DNA from 2 places in the Rhizobium sp. ERR 1071 genome. Region 2 is predicted to be linked to the other one. Evidence: predicted binding sites of a transcription regulator. Region 2 holds the regulator's gene; the other holds the start of a gene.
What was found. The regulator LexA, encoded in region 2, represses DNA repair genes until DNA is damaged. The targets are predictions, from matches to a motif close to TGTTCNNNNTGTGTTCNG.
Positions count from the first base shown of each region.

Region 1: dnaE (DNA polymerase III subunit alpha) is a predicted target of LexA. The motif match lies at 5,907-5,924, and genes of this name have one in related genera.

Region 1 is NZ_VITM01000001.1:706,251-714,330, reverse strand. It holds gene mce (methylmalonyl-CoA epimerase) at 1-258, shown strand, start outside; gene FBZ99_RS03590 (DUF1467 family protein) at 408-683, shown strand; gene proS (proline--tRNA ligase) at 1,306-2,628, shown strand; gene FBZ99_RS03580 (lipoprotein-releasing ABC transporter permease subunit) at 2,655-3,965, shown strand; gene FBZ99_RS03575 (ABC transporter ATP-binding protein) at 3,980-4,663, shown strand; gene FBZ99_RS03570 (DUF5680 domain-containing protein) at 4,671-5,138, opposite strand; gene FBZ99_RS03565 (hypothetical protein) at 5,218-5,805, opposite strand; gene dnaE (DNA polymerase III subunit alpha) at 6,162-8,080, shown strand, end outside.
Region 2 is NZ_VITM01000001.1:439,637-447,716, reverse strand. It holds gene gltA (citrate synthase) at 1-233, opposite strand, end outside; gene FBZ99_RS02235 (ComEC/Rec2 family competence protein) at 515-2,992, shown strand; gene lexA (transcriptional repressor LexA) at 2,973-3,695, opposite strand; gene FBZ99_RS02225 (VOC family protein) at 4,115-5,002, shown strand; gene kdsA (3-deoxy-8-phosphooctulonate synthase) at 4,999-5,838, shown strand; gene eno (phosphopyruvate hydratase) at 5,987-7,261, shown strand; gene FBZ99_RS02210 (FtsB family cell division protein) at 7,480-7,791, shown strand; gene pdhA (pyruvate dehydrogenase (acetyl-transferring) E1 component subunit alpha) at 7,949-8,080, shown strand, end outside.

The DNA.
Region 1 (8,080 bases), 270 kb from region 2:
AACAGCAAGGTCGAGCTGCTCGAGCCCCTGGGCGAGGCTTCGCCCATCGCCTCCTTCCTCGCCAAGAACCCGGATGGCGGCATGCACCATATCTGTTACGAAGTTGCGGATATCCTGGCGGCACGCGATCAGCTGGTTTCCAGCGGTGCACGCGTGCTTGGTAATGGCGAGCCGAAGATCGGTGCGCATGGCAAGCCTGTACTCTTCCTGCATCCGAAGGATTTCTTCGGCACGCTCATCGAGCTTGAGCAGGTGTGACATCAGAGCCGGATGATTTTTGGCGGAACTGGCGTAAAATCTGAATCTGCTTTAAGTGCGCTGATCGGCGCTTTGAAAGACAACTGCTTTGCCCCTATAAGCAGTTTGGAAGAGGATGAGGCGAGCAGGCTCGTCTCGAAGGGAGCACAATGGCACAGCAGATTGCCGCCGGTTTCGCCGTCTATTTCGTCATCTGGTGGATTACGCTTTTCGCCGTCCTGCCCTTTGGCTTGCGTACTCAGGCCGAGGATGAGCATGTCATCCTGGGTACGGTCGAAAGTGCGCCGACGAAATTTCGTGCTTGGCGGGTCGTGCTTGCTACAACGCTGGTATCGGCCCTTATTTATGGCGCGTGGTATATCGCCTCGCGTTATTTCGGGCTGAGTATAGATTCCATTCCGCAGATCGTTCCAAGCTACAAGTGATCTGTGACAGCTGTAGATTAAAGGTGCCCGGAATGCGGGTGCCTTGCGATCGCCATCAATTCGTCACACGCTTGTCATGAGCGTGGAGCAAAGAATTTACAGCCTATGTATATTATTTCAGCAGAAGCACGAGCCGAGTATTTCGGGCAAATCCGTGGACCGTCGAGGCTGAGCTGAGAAAGCAAAAAAAAACAAGGCTAAAAGCCTTGTTTTAAAGTATCGCGTGATCCTTATCCGTTACCGGGGCAGCGAACGAGCGCGCCTAAGATCTGATCCTCCCAAGACTTGACCGCGAAACGGCAAGAATTTAGCCTTCCTGCCTCTTTTGTGAGCTAAAATTAGCTCAAACATTGAGCTTTGTCATCCTTTTTTTTGCTTTTTTGCTACAGCCGCGCAGAATTTTTCTGTTGACGAATTTCCGTCGTAAATCCTTATAAACGTGCGCTTTTTCGAAACATCGAAAATGGGCTCTATCCCCTGTATTCTCAGGCTTTCGTCAAATTCTTCTATTGAAGAATGCGGGTTTCCTTCCTGCGCCGAAGCAGTTATGAACTGCCTCCAGTACATAATTTGCTAACGATTCCGCCGCCAGCGGAACGTCAAACCATCTGGAACAAGCGTCATGCGTCTGTCTCGTTACTTCATGCCCATCCTGAAGGAAAACCCCAAGGAGGCTGAAATCGTTTCCCATCGGCTCATGCTGCGCACCGGCATGATCCGGCAGCAGTCGCAGGGTATCTATTCGTGGCTGCCATTGGGCAAACGCGTGCTGGACAAGGTCAACAAGATCATCCGCGAGGAGCAGAACCGCTCCGGCGCCATCGAGCTGTCGATGCCGACGCTGCAGTCGGCTGAGCTCTGGCAGGAAAGCGGCCGTTATGACGCCTACGGCAAGGAGATGCTGCGCATCAAGGACCGGCAGGATCGGCCTATGCTCTATGGCCCGACCAATGAGGAAATGGTCACCGATATCTTCCGGTCCTACATCAAGTCTTACAAGGACTTGCCGCTGAACCTCTATCATATCCAGCTGAAATTCCGTGACGAAATCCGTCCGCGTTTCGGCACGATGCGCTCGCGCGAATTCATGATGAAGGATGCCTATTCCTTCGATCTGACGCAGGAAGGAGCAGTGCATTCTTATAACAAGATGTTCGCCGCCTATCTGCGCACCTTCAATCGTCTCGGCCTGAGAGCCATCCCGATGCGGGCAGATACCGGCCCGATCGGCGGCAATCTTAGCCACGAATTCATCATTCTCGCCGACACCGGCGAGTCGGAAGTTTTCTGCCACAAGGATTTCGTCAATTTCGACATTCCCGGCGAAGACACCAATTTTGATGATGTTGCTGGCCTGAAGGGGATTTTCGACAAGTGGACCTCGGTCTATGCCGCCACCTCGGAAATGCATGACGAAGCCGCCTTCAATGCCATTCCCGAAGGCGATCGCCTGTCGGCGCGCGGCATTGAGGTCGGCCACATCTTCTATTTCGGCACGAAATATTCCGAGCCGATGGGCGCGAAGGTGCAGGGTCCCGACGGCAAGGAACATGCTGTCCACATGGGATCTTACGGTATCGGCCCGACACGCCTTGTTCCCGCCATCATCGAAGCTTCGCATGACGAGAACGGAATCATCTGGCCGGAATCGGTCGCGCCGTTCGATGTGGTGGTGATCAACATGAAGGCCGGCGATCAGGCCTGTGATGACGCCTGCGAAACTGTCTACGCCGCGCTGTCGAAGGCCGGCAAGGATGTGCTGTACGACGATCGCGACGATCGCGCCGGAACGAAGTTCGCGACCGCCGATCTGATCGGCGTGCCCGTGCAGATCATCGTCGGACCGCGTTCGATCGCGAACGGCGAAGTTGAAGTGAAGGACCGCAAGACCGGCGCTCGCGAAACGATGACGGTCGAGGCAGCGATCAATCGGCTGGCAGGCTGATTGACGATACAAGGGATGAAAGGCGAATGGCGGTGAGCGCGGCAGTGGAACAGCAGGAAAATTCGTTCAAGGCCGGCCTATCGTCTCGCCCGTTTTCCGGTTTCGAACGGCTTGTGGCCTGGCGCTATCTGCGCTCCCGGCGCAAGGAAGCCTCGATTTCGGTCATCGCCGGCTTCTCTCTGGTCGGCATCATGCTCGGCGTCGCGGCGCTGATCATCGTCATGGCCGTAATGAACGGTTTCCGTGCCGAGTTATTCAAACAGATTCTTGGCTTCAACGGTCATGTCGTCGTTCAGCCGATTGATTCGCCGCTAAACGACTATGCCGATCTGGCCAAGAAGTTTTCTGCCGTTCCGGGCGTCACCATGGCCCTGCCGCTCGTCGAGGGCGAAACGCTCGCCTCCGGCCGCGGCGGCTCCGGCACCGGCGCGCTGGTGCGCGGCATCCGCCCGGAAGATCTGACCAAGCTCAAATCAGTCTCCGATCACATAGTGTCCGGCGACATGGTTGGTTTCGCCTCCGGACAGGGCGTTCTGGTCGGCAGCCGATTGGCCCGGCAATTGGGCCTGACGGTCGGCGATCAGATCACCCTTACGGCTCCGGATGGCGATGTGACGCCTTTTGGTGTTAACCCGCGCGTCAAAGCCTATACGATCTCCGGCATCTTCGAGGTCGGCATGTCGGAGTATGATTCCTCCGTCGTCTTCATGCCGCTCGAAGAAGCGCAGGTCTTCTTCAATGCCGAGGGCATTGTCGAGAAGATAGAGCTCTTCATCACCAATCCCGATGACGTCGATCAGCTGCGGCCGAAAATCGAAGAGGCGGCCGGGCGGCAGATCTTCCTGACGGACTGGCGGCAGGTCAACGCTACCTTCTTCTCGGCCCTGCAGGTCGAGCGCAACACGATGTTCATGATCCTGACGCTGATCGTTCTGGTCGCCGCGCTGAATATCATCTCCGGCTTGATCATGCTGGTGAAGGACAAGGGCAGCGACATCGCCATCCTGCGCACCATGGGGGCGACATCGGGCGCGATCATGCGCATCTTCTTCATGACGGGTGCGGCGATCGGCGTCGTCGGAACGTTCGCCGGCGTCATACTCGGGGTCCTGGTCTGCCTCAACATCGAATCCATCCGCCAGTTCTTCTCCTGGATTTCAGGCACAGTGATCTTCAATCCGGAGGTCTATTTCCTCAGCAAATTGCCGGCCGAGATGAACCTCGGCGAGACCATCTCCGTCATCGTGATGGCGCTCACTCTGTCCTTCCTTGCCACCATCTTTCCGGCTTGGCGCGCATCGCGGCTCGATCCGGTGCAAGCGCTGCGCTACGAATAAGGATATTCCATTTGATGAAACGCAACGTCGTTCTCCAGCTCTCTGGCGTGGAGCGTCACTACGGGCAGGGCGAGACGCGGCTGTCGATCCTGAAAGGCGCTGATTTCACTTTGCATAGCGGTGAGATCGTCGCGCTTGTCGCGCCATCAGGCACGGGCAAGTCGACGCTTCTGCATGTGGCCGGGCTGCTTGAGCATCCGGATGGCGGCGAGGTGCTCGTCAATGGTCAGGCCTGCGAAGGCTTGTCCGACGATAGGCGGACCGCCGTGCGCCGCAGCGAAATAGGCTTCGTCTATCAGTTCCATCACCTGCTGCCCGAGTTCTCGGCACTTGAGAATATCATGATGCCGCAGCTTATTTCCGGGCTCTCGCGTAAAGATGCGAGCGAGCGTGCTTCTCAGCTTCTCGACTACATGCGCATTGGCCATCGTGGCGATCACCGCCCCGCCGAGCTCTCCGGTGGCGAGCAGCAGCGTGTCGCGATCGCCCGTGCTGTCGCCAATGCGCCGCTGGTGCTGCTGGCGGATGAGCCCACCGGCAACCTCGACCCGGCAACGGCGCATTACGTTTTCGATGCACTTGAGGCTCTGGTACGCCAGTCAGGCCTCGCTGCTCTGATCGCCACCCACAATCACGAGCTTGCGGCCCGGATGGATCGCCGTGTCACGCTGAGTGAAGGCAAGGTGGTCGAAGTCTGATTGGCCGTTACGGGACGATCAGGCCACCGCGATAATCCAGCTCATAGGCCTTGCGCTCTTTCACCATGATGGCTTCGTGCCCGATAAAGTGGTCGCACGATCCGGTGCTGCGGTCGATATAGCGGCCATAGACATGTTCGAATTCGAAGCCGCCTAGAAAACGTTTTTCATCCTGATAGAGGCGCAGAAGTGCCGCCTTGATAACCATGCCGGCTCGCGTTCCGTCGATCAGATCGGGCTCGACGATATGGCCGAAATAGTTCATGGCCCATACCGGCTTGTCGTCATGCCAGACGAGTTCCTGTCCCGCGAAATCCGTGCCGCCGAAATAGCTGTCGAGATAGCGCCAGCGGCCGCTCGCATAACCGATGTCATGCGAGCCGCTTCGGCAGGACGGCAGCCGCTCGCCGTCACCAACATAGGTCTCGGCTTTGGCGGCGACAATAAAATCGTTCAGCTCGGCAAGATCCGGCATGACCCTCTCCAATTTTGGTGAGCGGCCAAGATGCCATGGATCCGAAGAAGTGTAAAGAACAAAAAGTGAACATGCGTTGTTAATGGCCGAGCCCGCAGGCCTTCTCCCCGATCTCATCCTGCCAATCCTGAATGTTGATGGTCTTGGCGTCGGTCTTCAGCGTCTTGCTGCCTTTCGTCACCTTACCGGTCAATACATTGTAGTCGCAGGTCTGGCTATTATCCGGTTCGAGCGTATCGCGGGCATCGTAAGTGTAGCCGGCCACCACGAAACCGTTGTTGCGATAGGCAAGTGTTAGCGTTTGATGCCAACGATCGCGGCCGATTGCATCGTTCTGCGAGGTGATTGCGATCGAACCGTTCGGCAGCGCGGCGATCGAAGGTTCCTGGCCGTAAACACCGCTGGCTCTACCCCAGATCTTGTCAGGAGCGCTTGCTGCCAATTGCAATAGGGAATGCTCGTTGTCACGCAGATAGATGTAGATGCCGATGGAGGTTTCGGCCTGCTTGTCCGCCGGGGGAGCTACCAGAATGGCAAGGTCCGGTTTCCCGTCCTTGTTCCAGTCGCCGATTGCAGCGTCGACGATGCGCTCGGGTGCAGATGTATTTTCTGCTTGAGCCGCAGTTGCGGTCAAAAGAATGGCGAGAGCGCAGGCAAGTGATTTCATCGTGATCTCCCTGTTTGCCCTTGCATAACGCTCGGTTGTGCCGGCGTCCATCTGAGGGCAGAAAACCGTCCAATGAAATTTCCTGATGTGTCTATTGACTCTCGAACAAAAATGGAACAAAAAAGAAACATAACGAGTAAGGAGCGCCTAAATGACCGACATTATTCGAGACGTTGCAGCATTCACTTCCATCGTCATGTTCGTTGCCAGCTTTTCCCTCATCATGATGGCGATGTAAGTTTTGTCCCCCATTTGCACATGCTGTTCCCATATTTGATGGGAGCAAACTTCTGGACTTTACGGTCCGCAATGCCGAAAATGCCGCTGATTCATTCAGGTGTGCGGAAGGGTATGAAATGGCGGATGCAGGTGGCAGCGGCGCGGCAGCGCCGGTCGGCGAAATGCCGGAATTCGTGCACCTCAGGGTTCATTCCGCCTATTCTCTGCTAGAGGGCGCATTGCCGCTCAAGAAGATATTGGCCAAGGCTGCCGGGGACAGTCAGCCGGCTATTGCCATTACCGATACCAACAATCTGTTCGTTGCCCTGGAATTCTCGCAAAAGGCGATGGATGAGGGGCTGCAGCCGATCATCGGCTGTCAGCTGTCGATCGATATGGAGGATGGCGGCGAGGGCGAGAAGCGCGGGCCGCAGCAGGCTCTGGCGAAGCTGCCATCCATCGTTCTGCTTGCCGCAACCGAGCGGGGATATGAGCGCCTCGTTGATCTCGTCAGCCGCGCTTATCTCGGCGGCGAGGGCAACAGCGCCGTTCACATTGCAGCATCATGGCTGGATGAAATCGGCACGGAAGGAATGATTGCACTCACCGGTTCGCTCACCGGTCCCGTCGATATGGCGTTGAAAGAAGGGCACGCCGCCCAGGCGCTCTCTCGGTTGTTGAGGCTGAAGCAGCTGTTCGGCGACAGGCTTTATGTCGAATTGCAGCGCCATGGCACCTATGATCGTCGTCACGAGCAGAAGATGATCAAGCTTGCTTATGAGCATGACATCCCGCTCGTTGCCACCAACGAAGCATTTTTCCCGACGCGGGATGATTATGATGCGCATGACGCTTTGATGGCGGTGGCCCACAATGCCATTGTCTCGGACGATACGCGGTTCCGCCTGACGCCGGATCATTATCTCAAGAGCCGTGCCGACATGGCGAAACTCTTCGCCAATCTGCCCGAAGCGCTGGAGAATACGGTCGAGATCGCTCGCCGCTGCTCCTTCATCCTGAAGACCCGCAAGCCGATCCTGCCGCGCTTCACCGGCGCCACGGACGATGCGGAGGAGGCGGAACGCGCCGAGGCCGCCGAGCTGCGCGCTCAGGCGATTGAGGGTCTCGACCAGCGTCTCGCCTCGCTCGGCATGGCACCCGGCTATGCGGAAAAGGATTATCGCGAGCGGCTGGAATTCGAACTCAGCGTTATCGAGCGCATGAAGTTTCCCGGCTACTTCCTGATCGTCGCGGACTTCATCAAGTGGGCCAAGCGCCACGATATCCCCGTCGGCCCGGGCCGCGGTTCCGGTGCGGGCTCGCTGGTCGCCTACGCTCTGACCATCACCGACGTCGATCCGCTGCGCTTCTCGCTGCTGTTCGAGCGCTTCCTCAATCCGGAACGCGTCTCCATGCCGGACTTCGATATCGACTTCTGCCAGGACCGGCGCGAAGAGGTGATCCGTTACGTGCAGGCCAAATACGGCCGCGAGCAGGTGGCGCAGATCATCACCTTCGGTTCGCTGCAGGCGCGCGCAGCCTTGCGCGACGTCGGTCGCGTGCTCGAAATGCCCTATGGCCAAGTGGACAAGATCTGCAAGCTGGTGCCGAACAATCCCGCCAATCCGACCCCGCTCAGCAAGGCGATCGAGGAGGAGCCGCGCCTGCAGGAGGAGGCGGACAAGGAGCCGGTCGTCGCTCGTCTGCTCGACATCGCCCAGAAGATCGAAGGCCTCTATCGCCACGCCTCGACGCACGCCGCCGGTATCGTGATCGGCGACCGTCCGCTGTCGAAGCTCGTGCCGATGTATCGCGATCCGCGCTCCGACATGCCGGTCACCCAGTTCAACATGAAATGGGTGGAGCAGGCCGGTCTGGTGAAGTTCGACTTCCTCGGCTTGAAGACGCTGACTGTCCTCAAGACGGCCGTCGATTTCGTTGCCAAGCGCGGCATCTCGATCGATCTTGCCAGCATACCGCTCGACGACAAACCGAGCTATGAGATGCTCTCGCGCGGCGAGACGGTCGGCGTGTTCCAGGTGGAAAGTGCGGGCAT
Region 2 (8,080 bases):
GCCAGCTGATCGATCGGATAGCCGCGGTGCAGCAGAACGCCTTCGTCGCCATCGATGTAGGTAATGCTCGACTCGCACGACGCGGTGGAGGTGAAACCAGGATCGTAAGTGAAAGTGGAGGTGTTCTTATAAAGGGCACCAATATCAATGACACTCGGGCCGATGGTTCCGGTCTTGACCGGCAGGTCCACCGTCTTTTCACCCCAAGTTAGTTTCGCGCTTTGTTCCGTCATGCTGATCCTCCAAGATTTGGCGGGATTGACGCCATAAAAAGCGCCAAAAGGTTAAGCGACTACCGACTAGCTATATGATCCCGAGCCTAATGCCAAGTTATCCTAACGCTGAATTGTGCAATGCAGTATCAACTTTTGGGCACTGCAGAAGCGCCTCTAATTATGCTAGGCGGCGAAACCGGCCCAATTGAGCCCTGTTTGCGTCGATTTTGGTTGAATTCATCGCCTGCTAACGGCAAAAATCGCGCAAAAGCTGTAGTTTTGCGTGGGGACGGCGGCGAGTGCCTAATTTGGAGGCATCCGAGCAGCGGAAAGAGGGTGGGGACGTTGCTGCGCTCTCGCAGCCTCGCCCTGTTGTTGCCACGAATATCTTGCCCGCCGAAGTGCCGCGACGGGAACGGACGCAGGACCAGACGCGGCTGACATCCCGGCTATTGCGGGTATCAAGCCGCATTCGGCTTGGCACCTTCGGATTGATCGAAGAGGAGGCGGCCCATGGTCGCGCGGTCCTGCTTGCGCCGATCTATATGGGCCTTGGTGCAATTTTCTGGTTCAAGGCTGGCAGCGATCCGCCTCCACAGGCTGTTCTTGTAGGCCTGTTGGTCTTCACCAGCGGCTTCGCGCTCATGCAGGAGGCAGGCAGGCTGTTTCGCCATCTTCTTTTGGCAGGCATGCTCCTTTGCCTGGGCATGGCGCTGGCGCAATGCGAGAGCTGGCGGGTTTCTACCGTCATGCTCGATTCGGCCGTGACCACGACCGTGACCGGTCAGATCGAACGACGGGAATCCTATGACAATGGACGCTGGCGCTATGTCATCCGCGTCGAGGCAACGGAAAAACCTTCCATTCGCCGCGCGCCGCAGCGGGTTACGATCTTCGTGCGCAAGCAGGCGGAACCGTTCGATTTAGGTGATCGGATCCGGGGTAGGGCGCGCCTGACTCCTCCGGCAGGACCAGCATTGACCGGTCTCAATGATTTCGCCTTCAGTTCTTATTTCAACGGTATCGGTGCGAACGGCTTTGCCTACGGAACACCGGAATTACTGTCGCCATCCGGTGATAACGCGGCCGGCTCCTTATTGGATGCGGCCGATATCTGGCTCGCTGGCCTGCGCAACAGCATAGGCGACAGGATCAGGCAAACCTTGCCGGGAGATACCGGCGCCTTTGCCGCAGCGCTTGTCACCGATGAGAGACGCGCAATCTCCAAGGATACGACCGAAGCGCTGAGAATTGCCGGTCTGACCCATATCATTGCAATTTCCGGTCTGAACATGGCGTTGTCGGCCGGCATTTTCTACATCGGCCTACGCTACTTGTTCAGCCTGTTTCCCGGTGTCGCGCAGGCCTGGCCGACCAAGAAGTTCGCAGCCCTCGGCGCGCTTCTCACTGTAACGGCCTATTATCTCATCTCCGGCTTCGGCGTATCCGCCGAGCGTGCCTTCATCATGATGGCGATCATGCTCGTGGCCGTGCTTTTCGATCGGCCATCGATCAGTCTGCGCAACGTCGCACTTTCTGCCATTGTCATTCTTGTACTGTCGCCGTCGCAAGTGCTCGGCCCGAGCTTCCAGATGTCCTATGCCGCAACGCTGGCGCTGGTGTCGGGCTATTCGCTCTGGAAACGGCGGCGGCATCGTGAAAACATCCTGCCGCGCCTTCGTGTACTAAGTCCGCTATTGTTCGTCACACGTTTCTTCGCAGGCGTGACGTCGACCTCGTTCATCGGTGGCGCATCGACCGCTATCTTCTCGATCGAGCATTTTCACCGGTTGGCGACATATGGGCTCGCCGCCAACCTTGCGGCAATGCCCGTCGTTTCTTTCATCGTTATGCCGTTCGGGATGATGGCGATGCTGCTCATGCCGCTCGGTCTCGACGGGCCTTTCTGGAAAGTCACCGGAGAGGGACTGGAACTCGTTATCATGATCGCAAGAACCGTAGCTGGTTGGGGAGGTGACATTACCTTCGGTCGCCAGCCGGCCTGGCTGATGCCCACATTCATTATCGGCTTCCTGATCATGAGCATATTGCGGACCCGGCTTCGCCATCTGGGCCTGCTATTATCGCTCTTGTCCATGGGCTTGGCGGCATTCGGATCTGGCGTACCGAAACCCGACCTGATGATCTCCGAAGATGGCGTCCTGGTCGCATTGCGCCAGGACGATATACTCGCGACCAATCGCGAGAGACCGCAGGCCTTCATTTTCGAACAATGGCAAAAGGCACTGGTTGCGGCGGACCATCAGCCTCCGACCATGCTCCCGGCTGACAGCCGACTTCCACAAATCGGCAAGGCAGATCGTTATAAGCGATTGAACAGTGAAGAACAGAAGGCGGTCCGTATCGCAATGGAAGAAGCCTTGGACCGCACCATGCAAGGCAGTTTCGCCTGCCAGAAAGGAGCATGGTGCGCGGCCATGCTTGAAAACGGCGCGATATTGGTCACTATCGAAAACGCGGCCTACCTGCCTGCGGCTTGCGACACGGGGAACATTATCGTGACGCCAATCCGGCTACGGCTCGACCATTGCCGTTCCGGAGCGATGCTCATAACCGGTGCGACATTGCGCAAAACCGGCTCCATCGAAATGGTGCTTACCGGAGACAAGCCCATCCTCTCAACCGCATTCGAGAACCCGCAGCGTCCCTGGACCAGGCATCGAACCTACGATTGGCGCACCGGCAAATTCGACGCGCCAATTGCGCCCACGTCACCCGCCATCGACAATTCACCGGTCAGTGATAGCGGCGAATAAGGCCAACGAGCTTGCCTTGGACCTTCACGCGATCCGGTCCGAAGATGCGGGTTTCGTATGCCGGGTTTGCAGCCTCAAGCGCGATGGAAGCACCCTTGCGACGGAAGCGCTTCAGTGTCGCCTCTTCGTCATCGACCAGCGCCACGACGATGTCGCCGGGATTGGCCGTCGTCGAATTGCGGATGATGACCGTATCGCCGTCGAAGATGCCGGCATCGATCATCGAATCCCCACGAACTTCAAGCGCATAATGTTCGCCGGAGCCGAGCATGTCGGCGGGAACAGTGATGTCGTGCGTATTGTTCTGGATGGCAGAAATCGGAACACCGGCAGCGATCCGGCCCATTACGGGCACCGACGCCGAGCCATTGTGATCGTCATTTGCCACCTTCGACGGAGCGGGCGGGGCAACGGGCTGCGGCTTTCCGAGGCTGCCTTCGATAACGCTCGGAGAAAAGCCGCGGCGCTGCTGCAGGCTCGGATTATAGGCGTCGGGAAGCTTGATGACTTCGAGCGCTCTGGCCCGGTTCGGCAGCCGGCGGATAAAGCCCCGCTCCTCCAGCGCCGTGATCAGGCGATGAATACCGGATTTCGATGCCAGATCCAATGCATCCTTCATCTCGTCGAAGGATGGTGGAACACCGGATTCCTTCATGCGTTCGTGAATGAAGAGAAGCAGTTCCTGCTGCTTGCGCGTCAACATCGTCTTGGAACCCCAGAATCAAGAAAAGCTGCGAAACAAATCCAGAACGGACACTATATGTTCCATATGTGTTCCGCAAGTACTTAAATTTCGGTAAAGCCTTGTGAGGTCAGTTAAATAATTGCCATTTGCGAATGGATCGGCTCGGAACATCGGCGCGCTATGTCTCCGTTAACTTACGGAAAAATAAGAAAAATGCCGCTCTACTCGCTTCCGCGACTTTGTCGTTCAGCCCGTGCGCCGAGCATTTGGATGAACGTGCCGCGCGGCTGCATGAGCCAGCCATGGCAGAGAATCAGCAATCACGTTTGCGAGATTGCCTTCGATCCATGTCGTGTGCTCCGGGTGTTCCATGCTTCCATCTTGAATTGCGCGGGGGATGGGCGCAAATCTGCTTCGGCAAGCAAACAGGAGAAGCCATGATTTCGTCTCCGCATCCGCTGGATCATCTCGTGCTGCCGACCGTCGATATCGCTTTGGCACGCGAGCGCCTCGGCAAGCTCGGTTTTACAGTGGCTCCAGATGCGCGCCATCCCTTTGGCACGCAGAATGCCTGCGTCTTCCTTGCCGATAAAACCTATCTCGAACCTCTGGGCGTCGCGTCTGCGGAGCAGTGCGAGAAGAGCATCATGGATGGCAATGTTTTTGTTGCCCGCGATCAAGCCTATCGCTTCCGGGTGGGCGAAAATGGCTTTTCGGCAGTGGTGTTCGGTACGGATGATGCGGTGGCGGATGATAAGCGTTTCAAAGCGGCTGCGATTTCGGCGGGGCGAATGCTGGATTTCTCCCGTCCGATGAAGATGCCGGATGGAACGGAAACCACGGCCGGTTTTCGTCTTGCCTTCGCCGCCGATCTGCGCGCGCCGGATTTTCTCGCTTTCTGCTGTCAGCGCATCAATCCGCTGCCGGCTGACCGCAGTGTGCTCGAGCGTCACGAAAACGGCGTGACTGGTATCGCGCGGGTAGCGCTTTGCGCGCCGAAGCCGGCGGCCTATCGCGGCTTCTTCGAGGAGCTTGTCGGTGGCCCGCGCATTATGGAGCATTCCTTTGGCCTGACGATCAAGGCTGCCAATGCCGATCTGGAGATTTTGACGCCGGAAGGAATGGAGGCATTCTATGATCTACCTGTTCGCACGAATGATCCGGGGCTCAGAGCACGTGCAATCCTTTTCAAAACGCGCGATCTTTCCGTGACATCGTCGCATTTCACTGCTAACGGCGTCACCTATACGCGTAAGAACAATCGTCTATTGGCGAGGTTGGCACCCGGTCAGGGCGCATTGTTCGCCTTTGAGGAGATAATATGAGCACGAATTCGGAAGTCACCGTCGGCGAGGGTGCCTCCAAGGTCCTCTTTTCCAATACTGCAAAGCTGTCGCTGATTGCCGGCCCCTGCCAGATGGAAAGCCGCGACCATGCGTTCATGGTTGCCGGCGTCCTGAAGGAACTCTGCGGCAAGCTGGGCATCGGCCTTGTCTACAAGTCCTCCTTCGACAAGGCGAACCGCACATCGCTGTCAGGCAAGCGTGGCATCGGCCTGGAAAAGGCGCTGGAAGTCTTTGAAGACCTGAAGAAGGAATATGGCTTTCCGGTTCTGACCGATATCCATACGGAAGAGCAGTGCGCCATCGTTTCCAAGACGGTCGATATCCTGCAGATCCCTGCTTTTCTGTCGCGCCAGACCGATCTTTTGGTTGCAGCCGCCAAGACCGGCCGCGTGGTCAACGTCAAGAAAGGCCAGTTCTTGGCGCCGTGGGACATGAAGAACGTGCTTGCCAAGCTGAACGACAGCGGCAACCCGAATATTCTTCTCTGCGAGCGCGGTGCCTCCTTCGGCTACAACACGCTGGTCTCGGATATGCGCTCGCTGCCGATCATGGCGGCGATGGGCGCGCCCGTCATCTTCGATGCGACCCATTCCGTGCAGCAGCCTGGCGGGCAGGGCGGCTCGACCGGCGGCGACCGCCGCTTCGTCGAGACGCTGGCGCGCGCGGCCGTCGCTGTCGGCGTTGCCGGTCTCTTCGTGGAGACGCATGAGGATCCCGACAATGCACCGTCCGACGGCCCAAACATGGTCTATTTGAAGGATATGCCACGGCTTCTGGAGAAGCTGCTGGCCTTCGACGCCATTGCCAAGGCTTGAAACGTAGCCGGCATTCAACAGGCTGACATGAATTTACGTTACGGGCCTGCAGGAGTGCCAAATCGCGGCGCGGATCGCCATTGTAATTTCCGCGCCTTCGATTAAGACGATTTAAATCGATTTATAAACCAGCGAGCAGGAAGCTATCATGACCGCAATCACCGACATTATCGCCCGCGAGATACTCGACAGCCGTGGCAATCCGACTGTCGAAGTCGATGTCTACCTCGAAGATGGCAGCTTGGGCCGCGCGGCGGTTCCGTCGGGCGCATCGACCGGCGCGCATGAAGCCGTCGAGCTTCGCGACGGCGGCAAGCGCTACCATGGCAAGGGTGTCGAGAAGGCCGTCGAAGCCGTCAATTCGGAAATCTTCGACGCCATCGGCGGCATGGACGCCGAAAACCAGATCCAGCTCGACAACATCATGATCGAGCTTGACGGCACGCCGAACAAGTCGCGCCTTGGTGCAAACGCTATCCTCGGCGTCTCGCTGGCCGTCGCCAAGGCTGCTGCCCAGAGCGCCAACCTGCCGCTCTACCGCTATGTCGGCGGCGCTCACGCCCGTCTGCTGCCGGTCCCGATGATGAACATCATCAACGGCGGTGCTCACGCCGATAACCCGATCGACTTCCAGGAATTCATGATCCTGCCGATCGGTGCAGATTCGATCCGCGAAGCCGTCCGTATGGGTTCGGAAGTCTTCCACGTTCTGAAGAAGGAACTGGCATCGCAGGGCCATAACACCAACGTCGGTGACGAAGGCGGTTTCGCACCCGGCCTTTCCAGCGCGCCGGCAGCTCTCGACTTCATCATGAAATCAATCGAAAAGGCGGGCTATAAGCCGGGCGACGAAATCGCTCTCGGCCTCGATTGCGCCTCGACCGAATTCTTCAAGGACGGTAAGTACGTTCTCGAAGGCGAAGGCCGCACGCTGGAATCCGGCGCCATGGCTGAATACCTCGCAGAACTCGCAGCCAAGTACCCGATCGTATCGATCGAAGACGGCATGGCTGAAGACGACTGGGAAGGCTGGAAGACCCTGACTGACCTGATCGGCAAGAAGACCCAGCTCGTCGGCGACGACCTGTTCGTCACCAACTCCGCTCGCCTGCGCGACGGTATCCGCATGGGCGTTGCCAACTCGATCCTCGTCAAGGTCAACCAGATCGGCTCGCTGACCGAAACTCTCGACGCCGTCGAAACCGCACACAAGGCCAACTACACCGCCGTCATGTCGCACCGCTCGGGCGAAACGGAAGATTCCACGATCGCCGATCTCGCCGTTGCCACCAACTGCGGCCAGATCAAGACCGGCTCGCTGTCGCGTTCCGACCGTCTTGCCAAGTACAACCAGCTCATCCGCATCGAGGAAGCGCTCGGCCCACAGGCAAAATATGCCGGCCGCTCCATCCTTCGTGGCTGATATCTGACCTGTAGGATCCATCCGGATCCACGGCAAAATTATTACTTGGATTGAACCGCGCCTTCGGGCGCGGTTTTTTGTTGGTCCCGACTGTTAGAGTCAACGGACGGTTAATCTCTACGGGTTAAATTAGCTCTAGGTATTTGATTTGATGTGATCTTGTTCGAAGCGCATTGGCTTTGGGGAGATCGCGTAAAGCCAGAGCGTGACGAGCGAGTATGTGGACAAAGTATCATAAGAAGAGAAGGTTCGGCCGTCTCATCCTTCCCGCCATCACCATCGCTTTCGTGAGCTACTTCGGTTATCATTGCATTCATGGTGATTACGGCCTGAAGGCGACCGAAGTTTTCGAGCAGCGCCGCCTCGACCGCGCCAAGGAATTGGCTGATCTCGTCGCCAAGCGCGAACACCTTGAAAAGGAGGTCGCGCTGTTGAGTGACGGCTCTCTGGATAAGGATATGCTCGATCAGTATGCACGCTATCAGTTGACCTATTCCAAAGCGAACGAGATCGTCATCTTCAACAAATAGCCATAATTAACCGAATTTCGGTTAATCGCGTTTTTGTAAGTTATATCAATGACTTGCGAAGAATATGAGCCATGCAATTATAGCATTGCTGTGGCGGGCAATCTTCCCTATGTTACGCCTCACCATAAAACGAGGCTACTCACACAGGGAGGGTTGAATGGCGCCGCGAAAAAACGCGACCGTTTCCAGCCGTAAGACAGCATCAAGGCCTGCCAAGGAAACCAATGGCGGCCCGATCGCAGATTTCGATCGTGATGCGGAGCTCAAGGCTTATCGTGAGATGCTCCTG